Regions from separate parts of the Streptomyces sp. NPDC088097 genome, predicted to be linked through region 2. Evidence: riboswitches for the same ligand, from Rfam matches in the RefSeq annotation. Region 2 holds a riboswitch; each other region holds the start of a gene.
The links. A riboswitch is a leader RNA that binds a small molecule or an ion and turns the genes downstream of it on or off. The one in region 2 is predicted to bind cobalamin.
Positions count from the first base shown of each region.

Region 1: another riboswitch for cobalamin. It lies ahead of ACIOD1_RS08320 (ABC transporter substrate-binding protein); the one in region 2 lies ahead of ACIOD1_RS06225 (ribonucleoside triphosphate reductase).
Region 3: another riboswitch for cobalamin. It lies ahead of metE (5-methyltetrahydropteroyltriglutamate--homocysteine S-methyltransferase); the one in region 2 lies ahead of ACIOD1_RS06225 (ribonucleoside triphosphate reductase).

Region 1 covers NZ_JBIUTJ010000002.1:521,901-524,091, reverse strand. Annotated here, with positions in the region: gene ACIOD1_RS08325 (iron ABC transporter permease) at 1-303, opposite strand, end outside; gene ACIOD1_RS08320 (ABC transporter substrate-binding protein) at 300-1,298, opposite strand; cobalamin riboswitch at 1,334-1,476, opposite strand; gene ACIOD1_RS08315 (GMC oxidoreductase) at 1,985-2,191, shown strand, end outside.
Region 2 covers NZ_JBIUTJ010000002.1:29,811-32,001, reverse strand. Annotated here, with positions in the region: partial or broken gene ACIOD1_RS06225 (ribonucleoside triphosphate reductase) at 1-1,249, opposite strand, end outside; cobalamin riboswitch at 1,337-1,490, opposite strand; gene ACIOD1_RS06220 (endo-1,3-alpha-glucanase family glycosylhydrolase) at 1,555-2,191, opposite strand, start outside.
Region 3 covers NZ_JBIUTJ010000003.1:102,573-104,763, reverse strand. Annotated here, with positions in the region: gene metE (5-methyltetrahydropteroyltriglutamate--homocysteine S-methyltransferase) at 1-1,329, opposite strand, end outside; cobalamin riboswitch at 1,514-1,664, opposite strand; gene ACIOD1_RS10545 (GlsB/YeaQ/YmgE family stress response membrane protein) at 1,991-2,191, shown strand, end outside.

The sequences.
Region 1 (2,191 bases), 490 kb from region 2:
GGCTCCGGAGGAGGCCCCGAGCAGGAAGGGGTCGGCGAGCCGGTTGCGCACGAGGGCCTGGAGCACGGCTCCGGCGACCGCGAGTCCGGCGCCGACGACCGCGCCGAGGAGCACGCGCGGCATCCGTACGTCCCAGACGATGGAGGCGAACGCCCCGCCCTTCGCCCCGCGTCCGGCGAGCAGGATGTCGACCACCCGGCCCGGTGCGATGCGTACGGGTCCCAGGGCCAGGCCCGCCACGGCCGAGGCGGCGAGGGCGACGGCGAGGAGGACGAGGACCGCGACGGTGTTCGGCCGCCTCACGCGGCGTCGGGGTGCAGTTGCCGGCCCAGGGACTCGACGGCCTCGGCGACGCGTACGCCGAGGACGGCCGAGGAGAGCGGGAGCACGACGAACCGGCGGTTCTTCACGGCGGGAACCTCGGCCAGGGCCGGGTCGTTCAACAGGCGCTGCTTCTTCGCCTCGACGGTGGTGCCGCCGTAGTCGTAGATGAGGACGACCTCGGGCTTGCGCTCGATGACCTTCTCCCACGACACGTCACCGAAGGTGTCCTGGAGGTCGGCGAAGACGTTCGTCCCCCCGGCCAGGGAGACGATCCGGTCGCCGATGCCCTTGCCGCCGGAGGTGAAGGCGGAGGCCTCGCCGGAGTCGTAGACGAAGACGGTCGGCTTGGCCTCGTCCTTCACCCGGGCGGTGACGGCGTCGACACGGCGTTGTTCGTCCGCGATGAGCGCCTCTCCGCGCTCGGGCACCCCGAAGGTCCGGGCGACCTCGGTGATCTCGGTCTTCAGCTGTTCGAGGCCCACCGGGCCGGAGGTGCAGTACTCCACGCTCAGCCGGGAGTCGATCCCGGAGGCGGTCAGCCCCGCGCGGTCGCGGCCCTGAGCCTTGTCGAAGGCGCTGGCGTAACCGCCGTACACGAAGTCGGGGTCGGCCGCGAGGAGCACCTCCTTGGAGGGGTACTCCTCGGCCAGCACCTTGATCTTGTCGTAGGCGGGGCGGTAGGCGGGCAGTACGGAGTCGTCGAGGTAGGCCGTGCCGGCCATCCGGTCCTGGAGCCCGAGGGCGAGCATGACCTCGGTGGCGTGCTGGTTCATGGTGACGGCGCGCTCGGGCGGCGCCTGATAGGTGCTGCTGACCCCGCAGTTGGTGACGGTGTACGGGAACCCGGGCGCGGCCCGCCCGTCGGCGGTGGCCCTCCCGGCTCCGGACGGGCCGCCGCACGCGACCAGCGGTATCAGGAGCGCGAGGGGAGCGAGGGGCAGGAACGAGCTCAGGGGTGCGCGGGAACGCGACATGGCGAGGCCTCTCCGGGGGATCCTCGTCCCCGGTCGAAGTGGAGAGGCGGCGCGTCAGTGTCTGACTCCCGGGGCCCCGCGCGGGCGGGTACCTCCGGTCACAGTGGCGGGACCGCACCGGATTCACACCGGTTTCCTGTCCTGCGCCGCCCGGGACAACCCGGCCAAGTCTGCCAGACGCGCACACCGGGAAGCGCGCCGCTCACGGGGCCGGTGCGCGGCGCGGGGCCGGTGCGCGGCGCGGGGCCGTGCCGACGGCCGCGGTCCGCGACGGCGAGACCTCGGCGGAGAGAATCGCCTGCGACCCGCCGGTCGTCGCGCCCGCGCGCCGGGCCCGCTGTCAGTGGCGGGGCCTAGCGTGGGCCCATCATCCGCGAGCAGTTCCCTGACTTGCGGGGGTGCTGCAGGGCTGCAGCCGTACGATCCCGCCCCACCGGCCCCCTCGGCTCCGCCAGGGGACAGCGCCCGGTGGGGCGGACGTGCGTCCGGGCCCGGCCGGAAGCAGGCAGCGCTCCCGCACCGGCACCGGCACCCGCACCCGCACCCGCCGAGAGCGCCAGGGGCGCAGGAGGAACCAGGGCCCCAGGAGGCGGAATCAGCCGGAAGTTACCTCGTCGTATGTAGTGACTTAGCTGACGCTCGACAGTAGAACTTGTTCCACTCCATCGGAGAGTGAGGAAGATCACATGAGTGACAAATCCCTGCACAGCAAGGTATCCAAGGGTGTCTCCCGACGCGGATTTCTTGCTGGAACCGGTTCCATTCTTGGGGCCATGGCCCTGACGGTCAACACCACTCCGGCCCAAGCGAATTCCGCCATGGCGGCGGCCGCCCCGACCGCCCCCATCGACAACGGCGCCCACGTCCGGGCCCTCGTCATCGGCACCGGCTAC
Region 2 (2,191 bases):
CCTCGGCCGGGGTGGCCTCCAGGTTGTAGAGGTGTCCGGTGCGCTCCTGGAACTCGGTCATGCGGGCCCGCACCCGGTCCAGGAGCCGGAGGGCGAGGGCGTGGCCGGCCGGGGTGGTGATGTCGTCGGCGTCCGCGGTGAAGTTGCGGATCATCTCGTTGATCCCGTTGACCCCGATGGTGGAGAAGTGGTTGCGCAGGGTGCCGAGGTAGCGCTTGGTGTAGGGGAACAGGCCTCCGTCGATGAGGTCCTGCACGGTGACCCGCTTCAACTCCAGGCTGTCCCTGGCCAGCTCGCACAGCCGGTCCAGTTCGGCCATCAGGGCGTCCTCGTCGCCGGCGTAACGGTGGCCGAGGCGGGCGCAGTTGAGGGTGACCACGCCGAGGGATCCGGTCTGTTCGGCGCTCCCGAAGAGGCCGTTGCCGCGCTTGAGGAGTTCGGTGAGGTCGAGCTGGAGGCGGCAGCACATGGAGCGGATCATGTGGGGTCGCAGTGCGGAGTTGATGAAGTTCTGGAAGTACGGGAGCCCATACTTGGCGGTCATCGCGAAGAGCCGCTCCGCGTTCTCGCTCTCCCAGGGGAAGTCCGCGGTGATGTTGTAGGTGGGGATGGGAAAGGTGAACACCCGCCCCGTGGCGTCGCCTTCGGTCATGACCTCGATGTAGGCCCGGTTGAGGAGGTCCATCTCCGCCTGGAGGTCCCCGTAGGTGAAGTCCACCTCCTCGCCGCCGACGACGGGCACCTGGTCGCGCAGGTCCTCGGGGCAGGTCCAGTCGAAGGTGAGGTTGGTGAAGGGGGTCTGGGTGCCCCAGCGGGAGGGGACGTTGAGGTTGTGGACCAGCTCCTGGACGCACTGGCGGACCTGCTCCTACGTCAGCGCGTCGAGGCGGACGTAGGGCGCGAGGCAGGTGTCGAAGGAGGAGAAGGCCTGGGCCCCGGCCCATTCGTTCTGGAGGGTGCCCAGGAAGTTCACCATCTGACCGACGGCGGAGGACAGGTGCCGGGGCGGGGCGGAGTCGATCTGCCCGGGTATCCCGCCGAGTCCCTCGGTGAGCAGGGTGCGCAGGGACCAGCCGGCGCAGTAGCCGGAGAGCATGTCCAGGTCGTGGAGGTGGAGGTCGCCCTCGCGGTGGGCGCGGGCCACCTCGGGCGGGTAGACCTGCTCCAGCCAGTAGGTGGCGGTCAGTTTGCCCGCGGCGTTGAGGATGAGGCCGCCCAGCGAGTATCCCTGGTTGGCGTTGGCGTTCACCCGCCAGTCACGGCGTTCCAGGTATTCGGTCACGGTCTCTACGGCGTCGACGGACGTCACGGCAGCCCTCCCACGAGGCTTCGCACGGATGTGTGGATCGGCGCCGGCAGGTGTCGGACTCGCACGCCCGGGGGCGCGCTCACCGTTGCGGGGCAGTCCCGGATTCCCACCGGATTCCCTGTTGCCTCGGTCGGGGCGGACATGAGCGAGGCCCCGCCGAACCGGCAGGGCCAACACTACATATGGATGTGACCGCAAGCCGCGACCACTAGATATTGGGTGACCAAGGTCCTCGAAGGGAGGACTTAGGGCCTGCGTCCACTGCTCGCCGCGTAGTACTGGAGGTCCTGCACCTCGACCTTGCGGTCGACCGGATAGGGCAACTCCACCCCGGCCAGGGACCGGCCGCCCCGGACCACCGCCGCCGAACTGGTGCCCGGCCCCAGCGGCAGCAGGCGGGAGTGGACCCCGGCCGGGGCCTCGTGCTCGCCGTTGACGGAGCCGACGGTCGTACGGACGGTCCCGGACTCGGCGAGGAAGCTCAGCACCTCGACGGTGTCGCGGGGGGCGGCGCTGCCCTTGCGCGGGGACATCACCACCTTCTGGTCGCCGGACGGGTCGGCGGCGGCGAACTGGGTGCGGCCGGTGAGGTAGAGGGTGTCGCGGACGATCTCGGGCCATGCGCCGGTCTTGAAGCGGGTCAGGTAGTAGGAGGTGAGGTCCAGGTAGGTGTAGCCGTTGTGCAGGGACGGGGCGAACTGGCTGCCCTCGGAGTAGTCGTTCCAGGTGGTCAGTTGGACCCAGTCGGCGCCGTCGTCGATGGCGTGCGTCCAGGTGGAGCGCAGGGTGGCGGTGTTGCCGGCCTCGTCGTAGATCCCCTGGTTGGGGCGGGCGTCCTGGACCGACACCGGCTGCATCCAGATCTTGCCGAGGTCGTGGGCG
Region 3 (2,191 bases), on a different contig from region 2:
CGTCGGCAGCAACGGCAGGCTCAGGAGGGCGCGCTGTGCGGCGGTCCGCTGCGCGTAGGGCTGCGAGCGCCGTCCGTCGGCGTCGGTGATCGCGGCGGTCCGCGCGCGGACGGCCGGGTCGTGGGTCAGGGCGGAGGAGGCGCGGGAGGCGAGGTCGGCGCGGTTGGCGGCGAGTTCGGCCGCGATGGCGCCGGTGCCCTGGGCCAGTCCCCGGGCCAGGGTGGTGATCTCGCCGGTCTTCTGGCGGGCGAAGGCAAGCCAGCGCCGGAGCTGCGGATCGATGTCGCGTTCGGCGGCGGCGTCCAGCGGGACGTGCAACAGGGAACAGGACGCGGCGACGTCCACCCGGTCGGCGAGACCCAGGAGCGTGCCGAGGGTGGTCAACGCCTTCTGGTGGTCGTTGATCCAGATGTTGCGGCCGTTGACCACGCCCGCGACCAGGCGCTTGCCGGGGAGGCCGCCCACCGCGGCGAGGTCGGCGAGGTTCGCGGCGGCGGCGTCGGTGAAGTCGAGCGCCAGGCCTTCGACGGGGGCGGCGGCGAGCACCTGGAGGGCGTCGCCGAGCCGTCCGAAGTACGAGGCGACCAGCAGCTTCGGGCGGTCGCCGGCGCTCCCGAGGTCGCGGTAGGCGCGGGCGGCGGCGTTCAGGTCCGCCGGGGTGCGGTCCTGGACGAGGGCGGGCTCGTCGAGCTGCACCCATTCGGCGCCGGCGGCGCGCAGGTCGGCCAAGACCCGTTCGTAGACGGGGAGCAGCCGGTCGAGCAGGGTCAGCGGCTGGAAGTCGTCCGCGACGCCGGGGGCGGGCTTGGCCAGCAGCAGGTAGGTGACGGGGCCGACGAGGACCGGGCGGGCGGTGTGTCCGAGGGCCAGGGCCTCCTTCAGCTCGGCGACCTGCCGGGTGGAATCGGCGCTGAAGAAGGTGTCCGGGCCGAGCTCGGGAACCAGGTAGTGGTAGTTCGTGTCGAACCACTTGGTCATCTCCAGCGGGGCCACGTCCTGCGTTCCCCGGGCCATCGCGAAGTAGCCGTCGAGGGCGTCGGCGGCGACCGCCGCGCGGTGGCGTGCGGGGACCGCGCCGACCATGACGCTGGTGTCCAGGACGTGGTCGTAGTACGAGAAATCGCCGGTCGGCACTTCGTCGATGCCGGCGTCGGCCAGCTGCCGCCAGTTCGAACGGCGCAGGTCGGCCGCGGTCTCCCGGAGGGCTTCGGCGCTGACCCCGCCCTTCCAGTAGCCCTCGACGGCCTTCTTCAGCTCCCGGTTCCGACCCTGGCGGGGGTAGCCGTACACGGTGGCTCGTGCTGCCGCGGCTGCGGGCTTCGATGTCACGGAACTCTCCTTCGCGAGATGTGTCCTGGACATCCCGGAGACGGGACGCGGACGCGAAGGAACGACAGAACGGGCGGCCCACATCGCGGAGGGAAGCCGCGCGTGCCGCTCGCTGTGTACGCCGACCCGCCCACGAGGTCACCGAGATTTCCGCACGCGAAACGGTCGCGTGCGGGCAACGGGCAGGTCTTCGGACTCGCGGGCACGCAGGCCACGGGGGCCGGCACCTACTGGCCGTCGCTTCCCAGACCCGTCCCGGGTCCAGTGCTCATGACGGCGGTCGTTCCCACTCACCGCTGCGGGGCAGTCCCGGATTCCCACCGGGTTCCCTCTTACGACGCACCCCGCCTGGCGGACGGGGGCGAACCAGCTGCACCGACCACCCTAAAGCGAGTGATCACCCACTGGCGACCCCCGCCTACCGTCCGAAGGCCGAAACCGGCCGCTCCGACGGAGGATCCGTCCGAATCTCGCGGTCCCGCAGGGCCGCGAGGCCGCGAGGCGGGGGCGCAGCGAGTCGACGTGCGGATGAACTTCGGCGGCGCGTCCGGTCCGGGATCGCCGCTCGCGTTTCGGCGGGTGCCACACCCGTTTGAAAGCGGCGGGACGGTGCAGACGATGCGATGAGAACGGCTGGACACGACGAGGTAGGAGAAGCGTCATGGGCATCATCGCTTGGATCTTGATAGGGCTGCTCGCGGGCGCCATCGCCAAGGCTCTTATGCCGGGCAGGGACCCGGGCGGCATCATCATCACGATGCTGATCGGCATCGCCGGTGGTCTGCTCGGCGGTTGGCTCGGCAAGGTCATCTTCGGTGTCGACTCCATCGACGGCTTCTTCGACGTCTCCACCTGGATCGCG